DNA from 3 places in the Variovorax sp. P4_B10 genome. Region 2 is predicted to be linked to each of the others. Evidence: predicted binding sites of a transcription regulator. Region 2 holds the regulator's gene; each other region holds the start of a gene.

Region 1 (3,273 bases), on a different contig from region 2:
CGGCCGCGGCTGAGCGCCGGGCGGGCGATCCGAGGCGTTATCCTCGCAACCCACATGCGCCTGCTTCTCGACTCCTTCTGGCGCGCGGTCGCCTATTGCATGCTGCCGCGCGTGATCGTGCTGTCGCTGCTGCCGCTGGGCCTGATGGTGCTGCTGGCGGCGGGGTTCGGGTACTTCTATTGGGACGCCGCGGTGGCCTGGACGCGCGGCGCGCTCGACGCCTGGCCGCTGCTCTCCAGCTTCTGGGCCTGGATCGGGCGCCTTTTCTCCGGTGACGTCACCTCCGTGCTGGCGTCGATGGTGGTGGTGTTTGCCGCCACGCCGCTGATCGTGGTGGTGTCGCTGCTGGTCGTGGCGGGCCTCATGGCGCCGGCGCTGACCAAGCTCGTGGGCCAGCGCCGCTTTCCCTCGCTCGAGCAGAAGAAGGGGGCTTCCTTCATCGGCAGCGTGGCCCGCTCGCTCGGCGTCACCCTGCTGGCGCTGGTGGCACTCGTGGTCTCGATGCCGCTCTGGCTCATTCCGCCGCTGGTGCTGATCTTGCCGCCGCTGATCTGGGGCTGGCTCACCTACCGCGTGATGAGCTTCGACGCGCTGGCGGAGCACGCCAGCCCCGAAGAGCGGGCGGCGCTGCTGCGTGCGCACCGGCTGCCTCTGCTGTGCATCGGCGTGCTGTGCGGCTACCTCGGCGCCGCGCCGAGCATCGTCTGGGCCTCCGGCCTGCTGTTTGCCGCCGCCTTCTTCGTGCTGGTGCCGATCGCCATCTGGATCTATACACTGGTCTTCGCCTTTTCGGCGCTCTGGTTCGCGCACTATTGCCTCGATGCACTGGCTCTGCTGCGCGCGCAGCGTGCCGCCGCATTGGCTTCGGCCGAAAGCGGCGCACCGGCCCTCGAGGCCGCAAAAGCCAACCAGGCCGCTCTTTCTCAATGGGGTTCACCATGACACGCGCATTCGGTCTCATCGTCGTCGGCGACGAGATCCTCTCCGGCAAGCGCGCCGACAAGCACATGCCCAAGGTCATCGAGCTGCTCGCCGCGCGCGGCCTGCAGCTGGGCTGGGCCGAGTACGTCGGCGACGTGCCCACGCGCATCACGGCCGCGCTCGAGCGCGCTTTTGCCTCGGGCGACATCGTGTTCTCGACCGGCGGCATCGGCGCCACGCCCGACGATCACACCCGCCAGTGCGCCGCACAGGCGCTGCGCGTGCCGCTGGCGCTGCACCCCGAGGCCGAACTGCTGATCCGCGAGCGCATGCAGGACACGGCGCGCGAGCAGGGCATCGTCTACGAGCCCGATCGGCCCGACAACATCCACCGCCTCAACATGGGTGTGTTCCCGCAGGGCGCGTCGATCATCCGCAACCCGTACAACAAGATTCCGGGCTTCAGCGTCGATCACGTGCATTTCGTCCCGGGCTTCCCGGTCATGGCCTGGCCGATGATCGAATCGGTGCTCGACAGCCGCTACGCCGATCTCTTCGCCCGCAACGCCATCGCCGAGAAGTCGGTGATCGTTTTCGGTGCAATGGAAGCCACGCTCACGCCCCTGATGCAGGCCATCGAGGAGACGCACGCCGGCGTCAAGGTGTTCAGCCTGCCCAGCGTCGATCACCCCCAATACGGCCGTCACATCGAGTTGGGCGTCAAAGGCGACCCGGACCGGCTCGATGCCGCCTATACCCAGCTGATCGAAGGGTTGCACACCTTTGATGCCAAGCTTGGCCCAGAATTGGTGCGTTAATGTCGATTGCACCAAGTTGGTGATTTTCCGTCTGTTTTTGGGGGTTGCACCCGTCACCAAAGCCTCATTCCTTGAGGCGACAATGGCACAGAAACTGCATCCTTCGTTCCCGTATTCCTAACCACCATCCAACTCAGGAGAAACTGATGGCAAAGACCGTCGCCGATGTACTCAAGCTCGTCAAGGAAAACGAGGTCAAGTTCATCGACTTCCGCTTCACCGACACCCGTGGCAAAGAGCAGCACGTGACCGTGCCGGTCTCGGCTTTCGATGAAGACAAATTCACCTCGGGCCACGCGTTCGACGGTTCGTCCATCGCTGGCTGGAAGGGGATCGAAGCTTCGGACATGCAGCTCATGCCCGACCCGAACACCGCCAACATCGATCCCTTCTTCGAAGAAACGACGCTGATCCTGACCTGCGACGTGATCGACCCCGCCGACGGCAAGGCCTACGAGCGCGATCCGCGTTCGCTCGCCAAGCGCGCAGAAGCCTACATGAAGGCTTCGGGCCTGGGCGACACCGCCTTCTTCGGTCCGGAACCCGAATTCTTCGTGTTCGACGGCGTCCGCTGGAAGAACGACATGTCGGGCTGCTTCGTGAAGATCGATTCCGAAGAAGCCTCGTGGAACACCGACAAGGAATACGAGCACGGCAACACCGGCCACCGTCCTGCAGTCAAGGGTGGCTACTTCCCGGTTCCCCCGGTCGACAGCTTCCAGGACATGCGCTCGGAAATGTGCCTGGTGCTCGAATCGCTCGGCATCCCGGTCGAAGTGCATCACCATGAAGTGGCCAACGCCGGCCAGATGGAACTCGGCACCAAGTTCAGCACGCTGGTCCAGCGCGCCGACTGGGTCCAGCTGCAGAAGTACGTGATCCACAACGTGGCCCACGCCTACGGCAAGACCGCCACCTTCATGCCCAAGCCCATCGTCGGCGACAACGGCTCCGGCATGCACGTGCACCAGTCGGTCTGGAAGGACGGCAAGAACCTGTTCGCCGGCGACGGCTACGCAGGCCTGTCGGACTTCGCGCTGCACTACATCGGCGGCATCATCAAGCACGCCCGTGCCCTGAACGCCATCACGAACCCCGGCACCAACAGCTACAAGCGCCTGGTGCCCGGCTTCGAAGCCCCGGTGAAGCTGGCCTACTCGGCCAAGAACCGCTCGGCCTCGATCCGCATCCCGTTCGTGGCCAACCCGAAGGGCCGCCGCGTCGAAGCGCGCTTCCCCGATCCGCTGATGAACCCGTACCTCGGCTTCGCAGCGCTCCTGATGGCCGGCCTCGACGGCGTGGAAAACAAGATCCACCCGGGCGAAGCCGCCAGCAAGGACCTGTACCACCTGCCGCCGGAAGAAGACGCGCTGATCCCGACCGTGTGCCACAGCCTCGACCAGGCGCTGGAATACCTCGACAAGGACCGTGCGTTCCTGACCAAGGGTGGCGTGTTCACCGATGCCTACATCGACGCGTACATCGAGCTCAAGATGCAGGAAGTCACCCGCTTCCGCATGGCGACCCATCCGGT
Region 2 (3,273 bases):
CGCCTGAAGTACTGGTTGCCGATGTTGCGGCCACCCGCCACCGCCATCGCGCCGTCGGCGATGAAGAGCTTGTTGTGCATGCGCCGGTTGACGCGGCTGAAGTCGAAGAGCGAGGCGGTGAAGCGCCGCAGCAGGCTGCCGCGCCCGGCCGGAAACGGATTGAAGAGGCGCAGCTCGACGTTCGGCGTGGCGGCCAGCCCGAGCAGCAGTTCGTCTTCGCCCGAGGTGTAGAGGTCGTCCATCAGCAGCCGCACGCGCACGCCGCGCTGCGCCGCATCGCGCAGGGTGCGCAGCAGGTAGCGGCCGGTCTCGTCGTTCTCGATCTGGTAGTACTGCACGTCGAGCGTGCGCTGGGCGCGGCGCGCGAGCTGGATGCGGGTGTCGAAGGCGAAGTCGCCGCCCGGCATCAGGCGGAAGCCGCTGAGGTCGGGGTCGGGCTGGGAGGCCAGCGCGATCTTGCCGAGGGCCGTGTCGGCCGAGACGGCGAGGGCCTTGGTGGGCGGGCGTGGCGCTTCGTCGGGCAGGGTGGCGCAGCCTGCGAACAGCAACGATGCCGCCACGACGAAGACCCAGTGCCCACAACACGACAGCAGGCGACGGATCATCGGCGGCTTTCTACAGTGCCTTGCGCAGGTTGGCGGGCGCGATGCGCAGGGCTTCGCGGTACTTGGCCACGGTGCGCCGCGCGCACTCGATGCCCTGCTCCTTCAGCATCTCGGAAATCTGGCTGTCGGACAGCGGTTTCTTGATGCTCTCGGAGCTCACGAACTGCTTGATCAGCGCGCGCACCGCGGTGCTCGACGCATTGCCGCCGGTCTCGGTGCCGAGCGCCGAGCCGAAGAAGTACTTGAGCTCGACCGTGCCGAACGGTGTGGACATGTACTTGGCCGTGGTCACGCGCGAGATGGTCGATTCGTGCAGGCCCAGCTCGTCGGCAATTTCGCGCAGCACCAGCGGCCGCATCGCGAGCTCGCCGTGCACGAAGTAGCTCTTCTGACGCTCGACGATCGCATTGCTCACGCGCAGGATGGTATCGAAGCGCTGCTGGATGTTCTTGATGAACCAGCGCGCCTCCTGCAGCCGCTGCGACAGCGCCTGGCTGCCCTCGCCCTTGTGCGACTTGAGCGCACCGGCGTAGATGTCGTGCACGCGCAGGCGCGGCATCACCTCGGGGTTGAGCATGACGCGGAACTTCACGTTCGTGCCGCGGCCGATCTTGGTGACGATCACGTCGGGAATCACGATGTTGCGCTCGACGTCGACGAAACGGCGGCCCGGCTTGGGCTCGAGGCGCGCAATGATCTGCAGCGCCGAGCGCACCAGCTCTTCGTTGGTGCGCGTCAGGGTGGCCAGGCGCTTGAAGTCGCGCCGCGCGAGCAGCTCCATCGGCTGCTTGCAGATGGCGATGGCGGTCTTGCGGACCAGCGCTGCCTCCTCGGCCTCGTCCTCGCTGGCCAGTGCGCGCAGCTGGATGCCGAGGCATTCGCCCAGGTCGCGCGCGCCGACGCCGACGGGCTCCAGGCTCTGCAGCAGGCCGAGCGCCATCTGGAAGTGGTGCACGAGTTCGTCGAACTGGTCGTTGTCGTCGCCCGCAAGGCCCGAGGCCAGCGCGGGCAGCGAGTCTTCGAGGTAGCCGTCGTCGTTGAGCGATTCGATCAGGAAGCGCAGCGCGGCGCTGTCGTTCTCGTTCAGGCGCAGGCTGAGCGCCTGGCGGTGCAGGAACGATTGCAGCGATTCCTGGCTGCGCGCGAGCTCGGTGGCGTCGGCACGTTCGTCGTCGCCGAGGTTGTTCTGGCGCGCAGGCGCATCGCTGCCCCACTCGCTGTCGTCGGGCGCCATGTCGACGGTGCCGTCGCCTTCCCAGTCGGGCTCGCGCTCGGTGGTGTCGGCAGTGGCGCCATCGGCGTCGCTGGTTGCCGCGGTGTCGGTGGAGGCGGTCGTCGCGCTGCTGGCCGGCGCCGAGGCGAATTCGCTCTCGCCGGCCTCCTCGCGCGGCACGGGTGTGTCGACGGCATCGAGCCCGAATTCCTCGCGCGCCGCTTCTTCCGCGGTGCGTTCGAGGAACGGGTTCTCGTCCAGCATCTGCTCGACCTCCTGGCTCAGTTCGAGCGTGGAGAGCTGGAGCAGCCGGATCGACTGCTGCAGCTGTGGCGTGAGCGCCAGATGCTGCGAGACGCGAAGGGACAGCCCTTGCTTCATGGAGAACGCGACCCTCCCTTACATCCGGAAGTGCTCGCCCAGGTACACCCTGCGTACTTCGGCGTTGTCGACGATCTCCGAGGGTGTGCCTTGTGCCAGCACATGCCCGTCGCTGATGATGAACGCGTGATCGCAGATGCCCAGCGTTTCACGCACGTTGTGGTCGGTGATGAGCACGCCGATGCCGCGCTCCTTCAGGAAACTGATGATCCGCTGGATCTCGATGACCGCGATCGGGTCGATACCGGCGAAAGGCTCGTCCAGCAGGATGAAGCGCGGCTGGGTGGCCAGCGCGCGCGCGATCTCGACGCGGCGGCGTTCGCCGCCCGAGAGCGCGAGCGCGGGCGAGTCGCGCAGGTGGTCGACCCGCAGGTCGGCCAGCAGCTCGGACAGGCGCTCTTCGATGTGCTTCTTGGAAAGCGCCACCACCTTGCCGCTTTCGTCGGGTTCGCGCTGCAGCTCGAGCACGGCCCGCACGTTCTCTTCGACCGTCAGCTTGCGGAAGATCGAGGCTTCCTGCGGCAGGTAGCTCAGGCCCATGCGCGCACGGCGATGGATCGGCATGTGGGCGATGGGCTCGCCGTCGATGGTGATCTCGCCGGCGTCGGCACGCACCAGCCCGACGATCATGTAGAACGAGGTGGTCTTGCCGGCGCCATTGGGGCCGAGCAAACCGACGACTTCGCCCTTCTGCACGTCGAGCGAGACGTCCTTGACGACCGTGCGGCTGCCATAGCTTTTCTGCAGGCCGCGTGCGACCAGGCGGCTGCCCGGGACGTTGTTGGCTTCCTGGATTCCGGCGGTTTCGATCACTTGTGCCCTTCTCCCTCTCCACTGAGCGTGGTGGTCGAGCGCAGGCCGGTGCCAGGCGCGGGTGTGGGGGCCGGGGCCGCGGCAGGTTTCGCGCCCGCCGGGGCGGAGGCGCCGGGCTTCGGTGCGGCGGCCGCCTTGGGGGTGAGGATGGTCCTGACGCGTCCGCCCGGATTCGCCGCGTTCACGGCGGTGTTCGGCGGCACGGTGGAGCCGTTGACCGTGTAGGTGTCGTTGCTCTGGTCGTAGACGATCAGTGCGCCG
Region 3 (3,273 bases), on a different contig from region 2:
CGCGGCTGGGCGCGGCGGTCAACATCATCACCACCGACGGCCCCGCGGGCCGCGCCGGCTTCACCGCCTCGGCGGTGTGCAGCGTGACCGACGAGCCGCCGATGCTGCTCGTGTGCCTGAACCGCTCGGCCTCGGTGTACCCCGCATTCACCGCCAACGGCGTGCTCTGCGTGAATGTGCTGGCCGCGGGCCACCAGGCGCTCTCGGGGTTGTTCGGCGGCAAGACGCCGATGGACGAACGCTTCGCGGCCGGCCGCTGGAGCCGCAAGGCCACCGGTTCGCCGGTGCTCGACGACGCGGCTGCGTCCTTCGACTGCCGCGTGGTGCACGCCACCAGCGCCGGCACGCACGACGTGCTGTTCTGCGAGGCGCTCGCCATTGCCATCGGCGGCGCGGCGCAAAGCCTCATCTACTTCGACCGCAAATACCACGAGATCGCGGCTCCGCCGCATTGAATCGACGCCTCAGCGCGGCGTGATGCCCTGCAACACGATGCGTTGCACGTTCTCCACGGTCTGCTCGAAGAAGGCCGCATCGTCAAGCGTGTGGCCCGACAGCGCGTGCACCTGCACACCGAAATCCGCGTAGTGCTGCGTGATCGCCCACAGCGCGAAGATCAGGTGGTGCGGGTCGACCGGCGCGAGCTTGCCGGCCTCGACCCAGGCGCGAATCACCTCCGACTTGCGCTCCACCAGCGTGCGCAATTCGCGGTCGAGTTCGTCGCGCAACAGGGGCGCGCCCTGGATCATTTCAAGACAGAACAACCGCGAGGCGTCGGGCCGGTCGCGCGAGACCACGAGCTTGCGGCGAATGTAGTCGCCGATGGCTTCGCTCGGGTCCTGCTCCGCGCTGAAGCCGCGCAGCGGTTCGAGCCACACCGCGAGCAGGTCGCGCAGCACGTTGACGTACAGCTCCTCCTTGTTCGCGAAGTAATAGAGCAGATTGCTCTTCGACACATCGGCGCGCGCAGCGACCTGGTCGATCGACGTGCCGTGCAGTCCGAAGCGGGAGAACAGTCCCAGCGCGGCACCGAGGATGGCGCTGCGCTTGTCCTCGATCTGGCGCAGCCTGCGGCTCACGGCGGACGCGCTGCGCACGACCGGTTTCGCACGCTTGCGCGCCGGGCTCTTGTCGGTGCTGCTGCTGGCTGCGGCCAGCGCCTTGGTCTTCGGCATCTTCCCTCGCTCTTTTGTGTACGGATTGCAGGTTCTCTGAACAGCGCACCACTGTAAGGCCACGGTGCATCGCGTTGCGCCACGGCGGCCTTCAAGCCCCCTTGGCGCGCACCATGCTGACGCGACACATGCGATTTGTCCATTTGGTCCAACTGGCACAGACGTTGCATGGCGAAAGGCATGCCAAGCATGAGGACCGACCCATGACCCTGCTGTCCGTACCGATCATCGATCTCGCGCCCTACTTCGCGGGCACGGCCGAAGGCAAGGCGGAGGTCGCGAAGAAAGTCGACGAGGCCTGCCGCAGCATCGGCTTCCTGGTCATCACCAACCACGGCATTCCGGCCGAACGGGTCTCGCGCGTGGCGACGCTCTCGCGCCAGTTCTTCGACATGCCGCTGGCCGAGAAGCGCAAGGTCGACCGCCCCCGCGAAGACGCGGTGCGCGGCTACAGCGCGGTCGGCGAAGAAGGCCTGTCGTACAGCCTCGAGGAAGCGGCGCCGGGCGACCTGAAGGAATCGTTCTCGATCGGTCCCTCCAACGTGCCCGACGACGACTACCACCGCGGCCCGGCCGCCGGCCCGCACTTCGAACCCAACAGCTGGCCACCCATCGAGGGCTTTCGCGAAGCGTACGAGGACTACTTCGAGGCCATGAGCGATCTCTCGCGTTCGCTGATGCGCATCTTCGCGCTCGGCCTCTCGCTGCCCGAAACCTTCTTCGACGACAAGATCGACGAGCACATCAGCATGTTCCGCGTGCTGAGCTATCCGCCGCAGCGGGAAGCCCCGCTGCCAGGTCAGTTGCGCGCGGGCGCGCACAGCGACTACGGCAGCCTCACCATCGTGCTGCCCGACGACAAGGGCCTGCAGGTGTTCAACAAGGCGGGCCAGTGGGTCGATGTGCCGCAGGTCGAGGGCGGCTTGGTCGTCAACATTGCCGACCTGATGATGCAGTGGACCAACGACCAATGGGTGTCGACGCTGCACCGCGTGGTCAACCCGCCCTTCGAGGTGGCGAGCACCAACCGCCGCCAGTCGCTGGTGTTCTTTCACCAGCCGAACTACGACGCGATGGTCGAGTGCCTGCCGAGCTGCCTTGCACCGGGCGAGGCGCCGAAGTACGCACCCATTTCGTCGGGCGACCACCTGACCTCGAAGTTCGTGAAGCAGACGACCTTCGGCGGCACCAAGGCGACGGCCTGAAATGAAACCTTGCTTTTTTGTTCGTCGGGTTGTGGGGCATTCAGGGCGGTCGTTGATCGGTGCAAGCCAGCAGCGTGCCCTCGTGCACAGGGCACCGGGTGCTCCCCGCAGCGAAATAAAGGAGGAGCGAAGCGGGGGACATTCGCGGAGGGGAGCACCCGGTGTCCTGTGCACGCACCCCGAACATCAGCTGAGCAACTGACATGCCCCACCTCTCCTACGTCAACGTCTTCGCCAAGGACGTGGTCGCGCTCAGCGGCTTCTACCAGCGCGTATTCGGCTTCCCCGAGATCGAGGCGATCCGCTCGCCCATCTTTCGCGGCCTGGACACCGGCAAGTCGAGCCTGGGCTTCAACGCGCTCGATGCCTACGAGCTGCTGCACCTGGCCGAGTATTCGGACACGCGCGGCGTGAAGTTCCTGCTGAACATCGACGTCGACAGCCAGGCCGACGTCGACCGCATGGTGCCCGTCGCGCTGGAGGCCGGCGCCACGCTCGTGAAGCCGCCCTACGTCACCTACTACAACTGGTACCAGTCCGTGCTGCTCGACCCCGAGGGCAACGTGTTCCGCATCAACTTCATGATGTGACGCGCGCGGCGTCTCTCTCTTTTTCCTCCTGTCCTTCCCCATGCTTCCCACGAAAGGTTGCTCCATGCTGCGCACACCCACTACCGGCTTCCTCGGCCTTGCCCTGACGCTCGCAGCCGGCGGCGCGTTCTTCGCGCTGCCCGCGATGGCGGCCGACGGCTTCACGCTCAAGGACAAGCCGAAGATCGCGATGCTCTACTTCGGCCCGAAGAACGACGGCGGCTGGACGCAGGCCTTCGACGAGGCCCGCATCAAGATCGAGAAGGAAATCGGCCAGAAGATCCAGTTCGTCGAGAACGTGCC

The links. The regulator sigma-54, encoded in region 2, starts transcription at its own class of promoters, with help from an activator protein. The targets are predictions, from matches to a motif close to TGGCANGNAANCTGCTTT.
Region 1: glnA (type I glutamate--ammonia ligase) is a predicted target of sigma-54. The motif match lies at 1,823-1,840, and genes of this name have one in related genera.
Region 3: AC1DXX_RS08830 (isopenicillin N synthase family dioxygenase) is a predicted target of sigma-54. The motif match lies at 1,329-1,346, and genes of this name have one in related genera.

What each region holds. Positions count from the first base shown of each region.
Region 1 covers NZ_JBFUHN010000097.1:7,480-10,752, reverse strand. The annotation lists gene AC1DXX_RS29530 (sterol desaturase family protein) at 1-13, shown strand, start outside; gene AC1DXX_RS29525 (EI24 domain-containing protein) at 55-942, shown strand; gene AC1DXX_RS29520 (competence/damage-inducible protein A) at 939-1,739, shown strand; gene glnA (type I glutamate--ammonia ligase) at 1,886-3,273, shown strand, end outside.
Region 2 covers NZ_JBFUHN010000016.1:32,805-36,077, reverse strand. The annotation lists gene AC1DXX_RS10350 (phospholipase D family protein) at 1-605, opposite strand, end outside; gene rpoN (RNA polymerase factor sigma-54) at 616-2,199, opposite strand; gene lptB (LPS export ABC transporter ATP-binding protein) at 2,218-3,012, opposite strand; gene lptA (lipopolysaccharide transport periplasmic protein LptA) at 3,009-3,273, opposite strand, start outside.
Region 3 covers NZ_JBFUHN010000013.1:17,391-20,663, reverse strand. The annotation lists gene rutF (NADH-dependent FMN reductase RutF) at 1-455, shown strand, start outside; gene rutR (HTH-type transcriptional regulator RutR) at 465-1,175, opposite strand; gene AC1DXX_RS08830 (isopenicillin N synthase family dioxygenase) at 1,379-2,380, shown strand; gene AC1DXX_RS08825 (VOC family protein) at 2,584-2,970, shown strand; gene AC1DXX_RS08820 (BMP family ABC transporter substrate-binding protein) at 3,035-3,273, shown strand, end outside.